2 linked regions of the Neorhizobium galegae genome follow. The protein of the gene in region 2 interacts with the protein of the main gene of each other region in a pairwise test. Links are inferred from orthologs where the notes say so. Each region holds a gene or a part of one and is shown on either strand. Other genes may lie near its edges.

Region 1 (7,260 bases), 1.4 Mb from region 2 along the record:
AACGGCTTTGCAGTAGTCAACGTCGAAACCGGACCAGTTGCCCGATGCATCCGGTGCGGCAAAGCCGGCGAGACCGGTGTTGACGACGCACTGAACGAAACCCTTGGACTTGACGGTATCAAGCGTGGCGGCCGATGCCGCCGATGCGAAGCCAAGGACCGCTGCGCCGATCGCGGCTGACAGAAGCGTCTTTTTCATTTTCCCAACCTTTATCTGTGGTTTTCTGTGACTTGATGGCACCGGGCCGCTCCCCTGTCTTTTCGAATACGGCCGGCCGCCCGCTAACCCTCCCGGTGCAGGCGTTGCTATCTCATTCGCAAAACAACGCAGGGTCAAGTGTCGCCTTTTCGAATTGCGTCTGAAATGAGGTAAATTCGTTAACCCGGCTCAGAAAACGCTCAGTTACCTAAAGTTTAGGCAGCGTATGATCAAAAGAGGTGCGTTTTCCGTGGGATGGAAGGTTGCCTGATGTATCTGATTTAAGCTCCTGTCGCGGGGTTGACCGGGCTTTGCTCCGGCGGCAAAACTTTGTGCCTTCATTGCCAAAGAAAGCTCTCCCCGACATGAAAAAGACGAACGAGTCCCTGTTCACCGGCGCTGGCCCCAACACGCGTCTCGCCCATATGGGCAATGATCCGTCCGACTACCACGGTTTCGTCAATCCGCCGGTCGTTCACGCTTCGACCGTGTTGTTTCCCGACGCTGCGACGATGGAGAAGCGGGCCCAGAAATACACCTACGGGACCCGCAGCACGCCGACGACCGATGCGCTCTGCGCAGCATTCGACGAACTGGAAGGCTCGGCCGGGACAATCCTCGTCCCCTCGGGACTGGCAGCGATCTCGGTGCCGTTTCTTGCCTATCTCTCGGCCGGCGACCACGCCCTGATCGTCGATTCCGTCTACGCGCCGTGCCGTAATTTCTGCAATACGATGCTGAAGCGCCTCGGCGTCTCGATCGAGTACTACGATCCGGAAATCGGCGCGGGCATCGAAGCGCTGATCAAGCCGAACACCAGGCTGATCCATACCGAAGCGCCGGGCTCCAACACCATGGAGATGCAGGATATCAGGGTGATCGCCGACGTGGCTCACCGGCACGATTGCGTCGTCACCATGGACAATACCTGGGCGACGCCGCTTTATTTCCGGCCGCTCGATTTCGGCGTCGACGTGTCGATCCATGCGACGACGAAATATCCGTCCGGCCATTCGGACATCATCATGGGCTCGGTTTCGGCCAATGCCAAGCACTGGCCCAAGCTGGAGGAAGCCCGCATTGGGCTCGGGATCTGCGGCTCACCGGATGATTCCTACCAGATCCTGCGCGGACTGCGGACTATGGGCGTGCGCCTCGAACATCATCAGAAAAGCGCGCTCGATATTGCCACATGGCTGGAGAGCCGCGACGACGTCGCGCGCGTCCTGCACCCGGCGCTGCCGAGCTTTCCGGGCCACGCGATCTGGAAGCGCGATTTCAAGGGCGCCAGCGGCGTCTTCTCCTTCGTGCTGAAGGCCGAGGGCGACAAGGCGAAAGCCAAGGCGCACGCTTTCCTGGACGCACTGTCCTTCTTTGGCCTCGGTTATTCCTGGGGCGGTTACGAGAGCCTTGCCGTGCCGGTCAACCTGTCGGACCGCACCATTCGCAAGGCGCCGCCGGAAGGTCCGGTCATCCGCCTGCAGATCGGTCTTGAAGACGTGGCCGACCTGAAGAAGGACCTGGAAATCGGTTTCGCGGCTGCAGCCGAGATGTGATCACCTTGCCTTGAAGCCGTAAAGCCAGTCGAAATCCGCCGCGAGCGATTGCGGCGGACGCAGCGACAGGACGATGTCTCGGCCGAGCCGGATCGGGCCGCGGGCGTGATAGGCGAAGCGGTTGAACAGCCCGCGGGCGCGAACCTTGGCGATCCGCCCCGCACGTTCGCTCTCGAAATCCGCCAGCGCCTGCGCAAGGGGCAGGGGACCGGCTACCCGGTTTGCCAGCACGAACGCGTCCTCGATCGCCATAGACGCGCCCTGGGCCGCAAACGGCATCATCGCATGCGCCGCATCGCCGATCAGCGCCATGTCGCGGCCGTTGTGCCAGCGCCCGGCACTCACCTTGTAAAGCGGCCAGAAGGTTGGCTGTTCGGCCCTTTCGATCAGTTGAACGATGCGCCGGTTCCAGCGATGGAACTGGCCGAGCAGCATGCGCCGCTGCGCATCGCCGGCTTGTGCATCCCAGGTCCTGCCGGGACTGATGCCCGACGCGATTGCGACGATGTTGAACCCGTCGATCTCCTTGAGCGGGTAAGCAACCACATGGGTCGAGGGCCCGAGAAAGGCGGTGACCTGGCCCGCGTCCAGCCAGTCGGGTCTTGCGCTGCCGGGAATAGTGAAGCGCCAGGCGACATTGCGCGAAAAATCCGGCTGCGGGCTGTCCGGTATGCCGGCGCGCAGGTTGGACCAGACGCCGTCTGCGCCGACGATCAGGGGATAGGTTCTGCCGGTGATCCCGGCCAGCGTCCCGTGCGGATCCTTGCGGACAGGCGTATCCAGATGGATTTTGCAGAGCGGGCTTTGTTCGACGGCCTCAAGCAGCGCCTTTTGAAGCGTCGCACGGTGGAGGACCCCATAGGGCGCACCCCAGCGCTCGCGGGCGAAACGCCCGGCCGGCACATGCGCAAGCGGTCTGAGCGACGTCCCCGAAACGAGCGCAATCCGTTCCGGTTCGGTCCAGACGGCTTCAAGTGCGGGCAGGACGCCGAGTTCGGAGAGCACGTGCGACGCGTTCGGCGATATCTGCAGGCCGGCCCCGACCTCGATCAGGGCGGCTGCTTCCTCGAAAATGTCGCAGGCTATGCCGTGGCGGGCGAAGGCGAGCGCGGCCGTCAGCCCGGCCATGCCGGCACCGATGATCGCTACTCTATCAATGGGCATGTCGGAATGCCGATCAGGCGGCCTTGACGTGGAAGACGCAGCCCGGCGGGTCGGTCTGTTCGGCCTTCAGCGACGGATTGTAGCGGTAGAGGGTCGAGCAGTAGGAGCAGACCTTCTCGTTGTCGTCGCCCATGTCGATGAAGATATGCGGATGGTCGAAGGGAACCGAAGCGCCAGTGCACATGAATTCCTTGACGCCGATCTGGATCAAGCTATGCCCGCCGTCGTTCTGGAAGTGGGGAATGCTGTGCCCGGCCATGATGGTCTCCGATATTTGAATGCGGCGCGTCTGATTTGCGCCGGACATTAGCCGCCCGCTTGGCGATTGTGTAGTGGGAAAACCGCCGCAGGCGCGTCGATTTCGTGTCGGGCACGGGTTCAAACGCCGCGGTTCATCCCTTATGTTCCCGGCGTCAATGAGGACTGCCTTCGATGAATCTCAACGCGCCTGCCTTCTCCAAGTTTTCCCATGAGGGTCTCGATCTTGCCTATTTCGACGAAGGCGATCCGTCCGGCGATCCGGTGCTGCTCATTCACGGTTTCGCATCCAGCGCGCTGGTCAACTGGGTACATCCGGGCTGGCTGAAGACGCTGGGCGACGCGGGCTACCGGGTGATTGCCATGGACAATCGCGGCCATGGGGCAAGCGACAAGCCGCTCGATCCGGAAGCCTATCGGCCATGGGTGATGGCCGATGATTCGATGGCGCTCCTCGATCACTTGAGGATCCCGGAAGCGCATGTCTTCGGTTATTCGATGGGCGCACGCATCTCGGTATTTTCCGCGCTCGCCCATCCGCATCGGGTGCGCTCGCTTGTGCTCGGAGGTCTCGGCATCGGCATGACCGACGGGGTAGGGGACTGGGACCCGATCGCAGACGCCTTGCTCGCCCCTTCGCTCGACGATGTCAGCCATGCCCGCGGCCGAATGTTCCGTGCCTTTGCCGACCAGACGAAGAGCGACAGGCAGGCCCTGGCCGCCTGCATCCGCGGTTCGCGGGATCTGGTGACCCGCGCGGACATGGGGCGGATCGACGCGCCGACCCTGATCGGCGTCGGAACCACGGACGACATCGCCGGTTCCGCGCAGGAGCTGGCCGCCTTGATGCCGAACGCGATTGCCCTCGATATTCCCGGACGCGACCACATGCTCGCGGTCGGCGACCGGGTGTTCAAGAAGGCGGTTGTCGACTTCTACGCGGAGCTCTCCGCACGGCCGTAGGTTTCTTCATTCTTACGATCAACGGAATGCGATTTTGCGCCCATTGGTCTCGGCGTAAACTTATTCTATATACTGGCCCTGGAAAGCTCTGCCATACGGCAAACGAGGAGACGGCGATGGCCGCAAGAACTGAAATCCGCCAGGAGCAGGTCGCAACGATGGATCCCATCTGGGATACGTTGCGCCAGGAGGCGCGCGCGGCAACCGAGCAGGACCCGCTGCTCGCCGCATTTTTCTATTCTGCCGTGCTCAACCATCGCTCGCTCGAGGAATGCGTCGTGCACCGCATCTGCGAGCGCCTCGCCCATGCGGATATTCCGGACGTCCTTCTACGCCAGACCTTCATGGAAATGCTGGCCGACTGGCCGGAATGGGGCGCGATCATGCGCGTCGACATCCAGGCCGTCTACGACCGTGATCCGGCCTGCCTGCGTTTCATGGAGCCGGTCCTTTATTTCAAGGGTTTCCACGCGATCCAGGCGCACCGGCTGGCACATTGGCTGTTCAACCGCGGCCGCCGCGATTTTGCGCTCTATCTGCAGAGCCGCTCCTCCAGCGTCTTCCAGACGGACATCAATCCGGCAGCCCGCATCGGCAAGGGCATCTTCCTCGATCACGCCACTGGCCTCGTGGTCGGCGAGACGGCTGTCATCGGCGACAATGTCTCGATCCTGCATGGGGTGACGCTCGGCGGCACCGGCAAGGAAGGCGCCGATCGCCATCCGAAGATCGCCAACGGCGTCCTCATCGGTGCCGGCGCAAAGATCCTCGGCAATATCGAGGTCGGGTCGTGCTCGCGCGTCGCCGCGGGCTCGGTGGTCCTGAAGGCCGTTCCGCCTAAGTCGACCGTCGCCGGCGTGCCGGCAAAGGTGGTCGGGAGCGCGGGGTGTTCGGAGCCGTCGCGCCTGATGGACCAGCTTCTCGGTGCCGACGACTGATTCGTCTGCGTTTGCCCGCCGCTTGCCGATGTTTGGGGTTCGCTGAACATCGGCCCCACGAACATCGCAAAAGCGCGGCGGAGGCTACCTCTGGCGGCTTTACTTTTGCCTTTGTCCCATGCCAAAAGCGCCGCAACCGAGAACCGCTGACGGAGAGAAACGTGAAACCGGACGAAATCAAGAAGCTCGATGCCTACTTCAAGCGCGTGATCAATCCGCAGGCGATCGTCAAGGCGCGTCCGCGCAAGAACGACTCGGCCGAAGTTTACCTCGGCGACGAGTTTCTCGGCGTCATCTATATCGATGACGAGGATGGCGACCGCTCCTACAATTTCTCCATGGCGATCCTTGACGTCGATCTTTGATCGGATCTCCTGGACGTCGATCTGTGATCGTCCCGGTCGCACGACTTCAAGGCGGGCTGACAGGCCCGCTTTTTTGATTCGTGCGGAACGACCGCCGGGAAAGAAAATGGCTGCGGCGTTTTTGCACGGCTGGTTGAGATCCACTGATATATCTTCGCAAAATCAGACGCCTGAATCCATCTATGCATTTGCATGAATCCTGTTGCAACCAAAGGTGATTTTGCGCCGCACAAATCAGCCTTGACTTTTATCGGTGCGCCGCTTTCTATCAGCGCATCCGAATAGAACAAAGGGACCGGCGATGTTCAATTTCGATGAGGCCAACAAGAAGAGCAAGGAAGCGATGGACGGAATGCTGAAGAGCTATTCCGAGATTGCCAAGGGTTATCAGGCGATCACCACCGAAGCGACCGACTATTCCAAGAAGTCTTTCCAGGACATGACGGGTTTCATGGAAGCGCTCGCTTCCACCCGCAGCGTCGAGGCGGCGTTCGAACTCCAGACCAATTACGTGAAGTCGGCTTATGAGAGCTTCATTGCCGAGTCGACCAAGATTACCGACATGTATGCCGATCTCGCCAAGACGGCCTACAAGCCCTACGAAGCGCCGGTCGCCAAGTCGACCGCCGTGGTGACCGCAAACGCCGCGTAACGCGCATAGCGGCCCCTCCAAGCGACGCCTTCACCATAGAAGGCCGGCGGCGTTCAGCGCTGCCGGCCTTTTTGATTCATGCCAATGCGGAAATACCCGACTTTCGGCATGTTCCATCATCTCTTTAGCGGAATAGTGATTGCGTGGCCGCAAAGGGGGCTTAAAATCCGCGTTCAATGAACTAAGTTAGGAAGACTAAGTCCGGCCGTTCGGCCATTCGGACGAACCCGCCGGATGACTGGGGAATGAATGAAGATGATCGCACTGCCGATCTTGATGCAAGCTGAAAAGGGTGGCGACGGAGACAACGCAAATCGCGGTACCTCGGTCATCACTCGCACCAAGCCGAAAACAAAGAAGCCCAATCTCTACCGCGTACTGCTGCTGAATGACGATTATACGCCGATGGAGTTCGTCATCCACATTCTGGAGCGTTTCTTTCAGAAGGACAGGGAGGCAGCGACGCGTATCATGCTCCACGTCCACAATCACGGCGTGGGGGAATGCGGAATATTTACATATGAAGTAGCGGAAACCAAAGTGTCCCAGGTCATGGACTTCGCCCGGCAACACCAGCATCCGCTGCAATGTGTCATGGAAAAGAAGTGAGGAACCCGACGTGCCAACATTTTCGCCTAGTCTAGAAAAGGCGCTGCATCAGGCACTGACCTTTGCCAACGAGCGGCATCACGAATATGCCACGCTCGAGCACCTGCTTTTGGCGTTGATCGACGACGCCGACGCAGCCGCGGTCATGGGCGCTTGTAACGTCAATTTGGAAACGCTGCGCAAGACCGTCACCGACTATGTCGATAATGAACTTGCCAACCTGATCACCGGTTATGACGAGGATTCGAAGCCGACCTCCGGCTTCCAGCGTGTGATCCAGCGCGCCGTCATCCACGTCCAGTCCTCGGGCCGCGAGGAAGTGACCGGCGCCAACGTTCTCGTCGCGATCTTCGCGGAACGGGAAAGCCATGCGGCCTTCTTCCTGCAGGAGCAGGAAATGACCCGCTACGACGCGGTCAACTACATTTCTCACGGCATCGGCAAGCGCGCGGGCACGTCCCAGACCCGCACGCCGCGCGGCGCAGAAGACAGCGAACCGGAAGCCAAGCCCTCCGCCCGCGACCAGGAGGAAGGTTCCGCCAAGAAGCCGCAGGATG
Region 2 (7,339 bases):
GCTCTCCAATCTCGACGCCAAGCTGCGCGTTTCCATGCGCGGCGAGATCAAGCGTCTGCAGCGCCGCCTTGGTACCACGTCGATCTACGTCACCCACGACCAGCTCGAAGCCATGACGCTGGCCGACCGCTTGGTCGTTCTGAACGGCGGCCAGATCGAGCAGATCGGTGCACCGCTGGAAGTCTACCACGCGCCGGCCTCCACCTTCGTTGCAAGCTTCATCGGCTCGCCGGCCATGAACCTCGTCAAGGGCGAGCTGCATGGCGACAAGCTGGCGATCGGCCCGGCGATGGTCGCCCTCAACGGTTTCGCGCCGACCTCCGGTGCCGTCACCGTCGGCGTCCGCGCCGAGGATCTGCGCATCGCCCGCGACGACGAGGAGGCTCTGCCCTTCCGACTCGAATATACCGAGGAACTGGGTGCCCAGCGCCTGATCCACGGCACCGTCGGCGATCAGCAGATCACCGCGGCCGTTTCGCCGGAGATTGCGCTTTCCCCGGAAATGCGCGTCGCCGTCGACGCCAGGCGCCTGCATTTCTTCTCGATCGAAACGGGCAAGCGCCTGCCGGGCCACGTTCCGGCCGAGGCAAAGCTCGCGCCGGTCGAACCGGTTATCTGAGGGCCCAATCCGAAATTGAGGCCGATCGTTAAAATTCTAACATCGGCCTGAAGAGCGGGCTTACTCTTTGCCGTTAGCATCTCCCGGAATTGACAGCTTCCGGGGGAAAGATGAGTTGGCACGTCCTCGCCGCGACCGCAGCGGCAATTGCATTTCGGTCAAAGTCCTATGCACCCGAGAAGCCGAAGGTGAAGCCGTTTATCGGCGCCTGTCCGCATTCTCTCGAAATGAAGCCGATGCCGATCGAGCCCACCTGGGTCATCGCCGGCGATCCGCAGGCGCGTGCCGGTTCTCATTCCACCGCCGAGGACGATTGCGCGACGACCGGTGTATGGGAATGTACGGCGGGCGAGTTCCGCTGGTACTTCCATTGGGACGAAACAGTGGTGATCCTTGAGGGCGAAGTGCATGTGACTGCCGAAGACGGCACGCAGCGCGTTCTCCAGGCAGGCGATGTCGCCTATTTCAAGGGCCGGACCTGGGCCACCTGGCGCATCGACAAATATCTGAAGAAGGTCGCCTTCATCCGCCGGCCTTTCCCGAAGCCGATCGCCATGCTTTTCCGCCTGCGCAACATGTTGCGGGCAAAGACGCAGGTCGGCATCTCCGCGTGATATCGGCCGATTGCAGTTGCCTTTGACGGCCCGCCATCCTACATCAGGCGGGCCAATCCTAGGGGGCTGAAGTCATGGCGAAAATCCGCAAGGTCGCGTTCCAGATGGACCATATCTCCGGCATCAGCATTGCCGGCGACTCCACTTTTGCCATGGCGCTCGAAGCGCAGGCGCGTGGCTTCGAACTGTTTCACTACACTCCCGACCGCCTGACCATGCGTGACGGCAAGATCTTCGCCGCTGTCGAACCGTTGCAGGTGCGCGACGTCAAAGGCGATCACTTCACGCTCGGGGAGAAGGAACGCGTCGACCTGTCGGTGATGGACGTCGTCCATCTCCGCCAGGATCCGCCCTTCGACATGGGTTATATCACCTCGACGCATCTGCTCGAGCGCATCCACCCGAAGACGCTTGTCGTCAATGACCCGGCCTGGGTGCGCAACTCGCCGGAAAAGATTTTCGTCACCGAATTCGCCGACCTCATGCCGGCAACGCTGATCAGCCGCGATCCGGGCGAAATCGCCCGCTTCCGGGAAGAGATGGGCGATATCATCCTGAAGCCGCTCTACGGCAATGGCGGCGCCGGGGTTTTCCATTCCGCCCGTGACGACCGCAATTTCACGTCGCTGCTCGAAATGTTCGGCCAGATGTATCGCGGCGAACCCTATATCGCCCAGGCCTATCTGCCGGCCGTGCGCAAGGGCGACAAGCGCATCCTGCTGGTGGACGGCGAGCCGGTCGGCGCGATCAACCGGGTTCCCGCCGAACACGACAGCCGCTCCAACATGCATGTCGGCGGCCGTGCCGAGGCAACCGAGATCACGCCGCGCGAGAAGGAAATCTGCTCCCGTATCGGACCCGCCCTGCGCGAGCGCGGCTTCATCTTCGTCGGCATCGATGTCATCGGCGATTACATGACCGAGATCAACGTCACATCCCCGACGGGCATCCGCGAAGTCAAGAAGTTCGGCGGTGCCGACGTCGCAGGCCTCCTCTGGGATGCAATCGAGGCAAAACGCGCCTGATGAAGCCGAGGCGTTTCGGAAACGGGTCGCCTTTGTTCTCGCGATGCAACCGCCTGCAACCCATTTGCAGCGGATGCGTGAAATTGTTCGACTAACGTTCTTGTTTCATTCCGTTTTCTATGTCAGATTGCAATTCCTGGCACGGAAAGCGTGTATCGCTGGCGTCCTGGACATGAAGTTAGGGGCGGGGTGGATATGGTTTCGCGCGTCAGCACAGTCGCATTCCAGGGCATAGAGGGCGTTCCGGTCGACGTGCAGGTCATGGTCGGGCCGGGCAAGATCAACATGCATATCGTCGGCCTGCCGGACAAGGCGGTGGCCGAGAGCCGCGAGCGGGTGCAGGCGGCACTGCACGCCTCGGGCCTTGCCATGCCGCCGAAGAAGATCACCGTCAATCTGGCGCCGGCCGACCTTCCGAAGGAAGGCTCTCATTTCGACCTGCCGATCGCGCTGGCATTGATGGCGGCGCTGGGCGCCGTTCCCGGCGATGCACTTACCGGCTATGTCGTGCTCGGGGAACTGAACCTCGACGGAACGCTTGCGCCTGTGGCCGGAGCACTTCCGGCGGCAATCGCCGCCAACGCCTTGGGAAAGGGCCTGATCTGCCCGGCTGACAGCGGCGCGGAAGCCGCCTGGGCAGGCGCCGAGATCGATATCGTCGCGCCACGCAGCCTGATCGCGCTCGCAAACCATTTCCGCGGCACCCAGGTCATCTCCCGTCCGCAGCCGGCAATTCGCGCCTTGCCTGCCAATTTGCCGGATCTGGTCGACATCAAGGGTCAGGAATCGGCCAAGCGGGCGCTGGAAGTCGCCGCCGCCGGTGGGCATAATCTTCTGATGGTCGGCCCTCCCGGCTCCGGCAAATCCATGCTTGCCGCCCGGCTGCCGTCCATCCTGCCGCCGCTTTCAGCCCCCGAACTGCTGGAAGTGTCGATGATCCATTCGATTGCTGGCCAGCTTTCCGGTGGCAAGCTCTCCGACCGCCGGCCTTACCGCACGCCGCATCATTCGGCCACCATGGCAGCGCTGGTGGGCGGCGGCCTGCGCGCCAGGCCCGGGGAAGCATCGCTCGCCCATCACGGCGTGCTGTTCCTCGACGAATTTCCGGAATTCTCGCCGCAGGCATTGGATGCGCTCCGCCAGCCGTTGGAGACCGGTGAATGCATTATCGCCCGCGCCAATCATCGGGTTTCCTATCCCGCCAGTATCCAGCTCGTCGCCGCCATGAACCCATGCCGTTGCGGCATGGCGGGCGAACCGGGCCATTCCTGCGCGCGGGGGCCAAAATGCATGTCGGACTACCAGGGGCGCATTTCGGGGCCGCTGATGGACCGTATCGATATCCGCATCGACGTGCCGGCAGTCTCGGCCGCCGATCTCATTCGCCCGATGCCTGCGGAAAGCAGCGCGGATGTCGCCAGGCGCGTAGCGGCTGCGCGTGACAGACAGCGGGAGCGGTTCGAACAGGCCGGTTATCCGCGGGTGCTCACCAATGCCCGCTGCTCGACGGCGCTGATCGAGAAGATCGCGGAACCCGATCCCGGTGGTCTCCAGTTGCTCAGGGATGCGGCCGAGAAGCTCAAGTTCTCGGCCCGCGGATACCATCGGATATTGAAAGTCGCCCGCACGCTCGCCGATCTCGACGGCAAGGATACGGTCGGCCGCATTCATCTCGCTGAGGCGATTTCCTATCGCATGGTCGGCGAACGGCTGGCGACGGCCGCGGCGTGAGGGGAGTGGGTAGTGGTTGGTCGGTAGTGAGTAGTTGGTAGCCAATGGTTGGGATGAGCGGTAGCGAGTAGGGTAGGGAAACTTCCGGCAGCTTGCATGCCGCCGGTTTTGCCCCGACACTACCCACTACCCACTACCCACTACCCACTAATTCCCCAATCCCTCAAACAGCGCCGTCGACAGATAGCGCTCGGCGAAGGAGGGAATGATGACGACGATTGTCTTGCCGGCATTTTCCGCGCGGCTGCCGACTTCGATAGCGGCCTGCAGCGCCGCACCGGAGGAGATGCCGACCGGTACGCCTTCGAGCCTGGCCACCAGACGGGCCATCTCCATGGCCTCGGCGCTGTTGACGGTGACGATCTCGTCATAGATGTGCGTGTCGAGGATCTTTGGCGCGAAGCCGGCGCCGATGCCCTGGATCTTGTGCGGGCCGGGCTGGCCGCCGGACAATACGGGCGATTCTTCGGGCTCGACGGCGATGATCTTGAGTGCCGGGTTGCGCTCCTTCAGCACCTGGCCGGCGCCGGTGATCGTGCCGCCGGTGCCGATGCCGGAGACGAAGATGTCGATCTTGCCGTCGGTATCGTTCCAGATTTCCTCGGCGGTCGTCTTGCGGTGGATGTCCGGATTGGCCGGGTTTTCGAACTGTTGCGGAATGATCGCGTCGGGCAGCGAGGCGGCGAGTTCTTCCGCCTTGGCGATCGCGCCCTTCATGCCTTTCGGACCTTCGGTCAGCACCAGTTCGGCGCCGAGGAGGGCGAGCATCTTGCGCCGCTCGATCGACATCGTCTCCGGCATGGTGAGGATCAGCTTGTATCCCTTGGCGGCCGCGGCGAAGGCGAGCGCGATACCGGTATTGCCGGATGTAGGCTCGACCAGCGTCGTCTTGCCGGGCGTGATCTTGCCCTGGGCCTCAAGGCTCTCGATCATCGCCACGCCGATACGGTCCTTCACCGAGGCGATCGGATTGAAGAATTCGAGCTTGGCCAGAAGATTGGCCTTCACGCCCTTTTCCTTGGCCAGCTTGTCGAGGCGCACGATCGGGGTGTCGCCGATGGTTTCGGTGATCGAGGAATAGATGCGGCCGCGTCCCGGCTTTCTGGTCTCTGGCATGGTGCCCTCCCTGAGTTTGGAGAGAACGTAGGGCGTGTTCCCGATGAATGCCAGCAAGGCCGAACCCGACAACAGGCGAAATGGAAATTTTGTTCCCGGAAGAGGCCGGCGACGAAAACGCCGTTGCGTTCAGAGGCCGGTCGAGCCGAAACCACCGGCGCCACGGGCAGTTGCAGTCGCTTCCGTAATTTCGGCAACCCGAACCTGGGTAACGGGCGCGATCACCATCTGCGCGATCCGCATGCCGCGGGTGATGACGAAATCCTCGTCGCCGAAATTGATCAACAGCACCTTCACTTCGCCGCGATAATCGCTGTCGATCGTGCCGGGCGTGTTGAGGCAGGTGATGCCGTTCTTGAAGGCAAGTCCTGAACGCGGCCGAATCTGCGCCTCGAAACCTTCCGGAATTTCGAAGATGAAGCCGGTCGGCACCAGCGCCCGCTTGCCGGGGGCGATCGTCAGCGTCGTGCCGTCTTCGACGGCAGCGCGCAGATCCATGCCGGCGGCGCCCGCGGTTTCATAGGCCGGCAGATCGAGGCCGACGCCATGCGCGAGACGGATGAGGTTCAGCTTCGGCGAGGAGGGGGCGTGAATGTTCATCGTGTCATTTGTCGACCCACGGTCGCTCCGGTCAAACACGAATTGAAAGTTATCCACGGAGTCGTTAGATACGCGGCAACGTAAAGGATCTAGAAAAAATGCCCGAAACGATTGCCGAGGCGGTTTCCCGCCGCCGCACATTCGCAATTATTGCCCATCCGGACGCGGGCAAGACGACGCTGACCGAAAAACTGCTGCTGTTCGGCGGCGCGATCCAGCTCGCCGGCGAAGTGAAAGCCAAGAAGGACCGTATCCAGACGCGGTCCGACTGGATGAAGATCGAGCGCGAGCGCGGCATCTCGGTCGTCACCTCGGTGATGACTTTCGAATATAACGGCAACGTCTTCAACATTCTCGATACGCCCGGCCATGAAGACTTCGCGGACGACACGTATCGCACGCTGACGGCGGTGGATGCCGCGGTCATGGTCCTCGACGCCGCAAAAGGCATCGAGCCGCGGACGCTGAAACTGTTCGAAGTCTGCCGCATGCGCGATATCCCGATCATCACCTTCGTCAACAAGATGGACCGTGAAAGCCGCGATCCGTTCGAGATCCTCGATGAAGTCGAGGAGAAGCTGGCGCTCGACACCGCTCCGGTCACCTGGCCGATCGGCCGTTCGAAGAGTTTTTGCGGATCCTATAACCTGGCGGACAATACCGTTCGCGGCTCGGATACGGACGTCAAGGCAACCCCGGTCAACGGACCCCAGAGCGTTGCCGACCGCCTGCCGGAAAACGAACGCGCGGCCTTCGTCGAGGAAACCGAACTGGCGATCGAGGCCTGCCGGCCGTTCGACCGCAAGGCTTTCCTAGAAGGCCACATGACGCCGGTCTTCTTCGGTTCGGCTTTGCGGAATTTCGGCGTGCGCGATCTCATCGATGCGCTGGGCGATTTCGCCCCGCCGCCGCGAGACCAGGTGGCGGACATCCGCACCGTGCACGCGACCGACGACAAGATGACGGCCTTCGTCTTCAAGATCCAGGCGAACATGGACCCGAACCACCGCGACCGTATCGCGTTTGCGCGCATCTGCTCGGGCAAGCTGGAACGCGGCATGAAGGCGCGGCTGTCGCGCACGGGCAAGCAGCTCGGGCTGACGGCGCCGCAGTTCTTCTTCGCGTCCCAGCGCCAGTTGGCCGATACCGCTTATGCCGGCGATGTGGTCGGCATCCCGAACCACGGCACGCTGCGCATCGGCGATACGCTGACCGAAGGCGAACAACTGGTGTTCCAGGGCGTACCGAACTTCTCGCCGGAAATCCTCCGCCGCGTGCGGCTGGAGGATGCCATGAAGGCGAAGAAGCTCAAGGAAGCGCTGCAGCAGATGGCGGAAGAGGGCGTCGTGCAGCTCTTCTCGCCGGAAGACGGCTCGCCGGCCATCGTCGGCGTCGTCGGCGCGCTGCAGCTCGACGTGTTGAAGGAACGGCTGCAGGGCGAATACGGCCTGCCGGTCTCCTTCGAAATGTCACGGTTCTCGATCTGCCGCTGGATCTCGGCCGAAAATCAGGCCGATCTCGACAAGTTCCTGACGGTAAAGCGCGGCGATATCGCCCGCGATCTCGATGGAGACCCGGTTTTCCTGGCGCAGGACAGCTTCTCGCTGCGCTACGAATCGGAGCGTTATCCGGCC

What was found.
Region 1: the proteins of cysK (region 2) and cysE interact in binary tests that used the Escherichia coli proteins (3 or more experiments, as listed by UniProt). The link is inferred for Neorhizobium galegae from one-to-one orthologs.

Annotation. Positions count from the first base shown.
Region 1 is NZ_CP090095.1:1,921,783-1,929,042, forward strand. The notes cover bases 3,380-6,166. They hold cysE (serine O-acetyltransferase), read left to right. Parts: upstream 3,380-4,255; coding sequence 4,256-5,077; downstream 5,078-6,166. Other genes in these bases: LZK81_RS09675 (alpha/beta fold hydrolase), read left to right, coding at 3,380-4,139; LZK81_RS09685 (DUF3126 family protein), read left to right, coding at 5,239-5,442; LZK81_RS09690 (phasin family protein), read left to right, coding at 5,744-6,094. In the rest of the region: LZK81_RS09655 (amino acid ABC transporter substrate-binding protein), read right to left, coding at 1-198; LZK81_RS09660 (cystathionine beta-lyase), read left to right, coding at 564-1,754; LZK81_RS09665 (FAD-dependent monooxygenase), read right to left, coding at 1,755-2,918; LZK81_RS09670 (zinc-finger domain-containing protein), read right to left, coding at 2,932-3,177; more of LZK81_RS09675, read left to right, coding at 3,351-3,379; ATP-dependent Clp protease adapter ClpS, read left to right, coding at 6,350-6,703; ATP-dependent Clp protease ATP-binding subunit ClpA, read left to right, coding at 6,714-7,260.
Region 2 is NZ_CP090095.1:513,493-520,831, forward strand. What follows is about bases 3,122-5,987. They hold cysK (cysteine synthase A), read right to left. Parts: upstream 5,106-5,987; coding sequence 4,137-5,105; downstream 3,122-4,136. Other genes in these bases: LZK81_RS02520 (YifB family Mg chelatase-like AAA ATPase), read left to right, coding at 3,122-3,989; dut (dUTP diphosphatase), read right to left, coding at 5,235-5,705; LZK81_RS02535 (peptide chain release factor 3), read left to right, coding at 5,804-5,987. Also shown: LZK81_RS02505 (sn-glycerol-3-phosphate import ATP-binding protein UgpC), read left to right, coding at 1-619; LZK81_RS02510 (cupin domain-containing protein), read left to right, coding at 730-1,233; gshB (glutathione synthase), read left to right, coding at 1,308-2,258; more of LZK81_RS02520, read left to right, coding at 2,454-3,121; more of LZK81_RS02535, read left to right, coding at 5,988-7,339.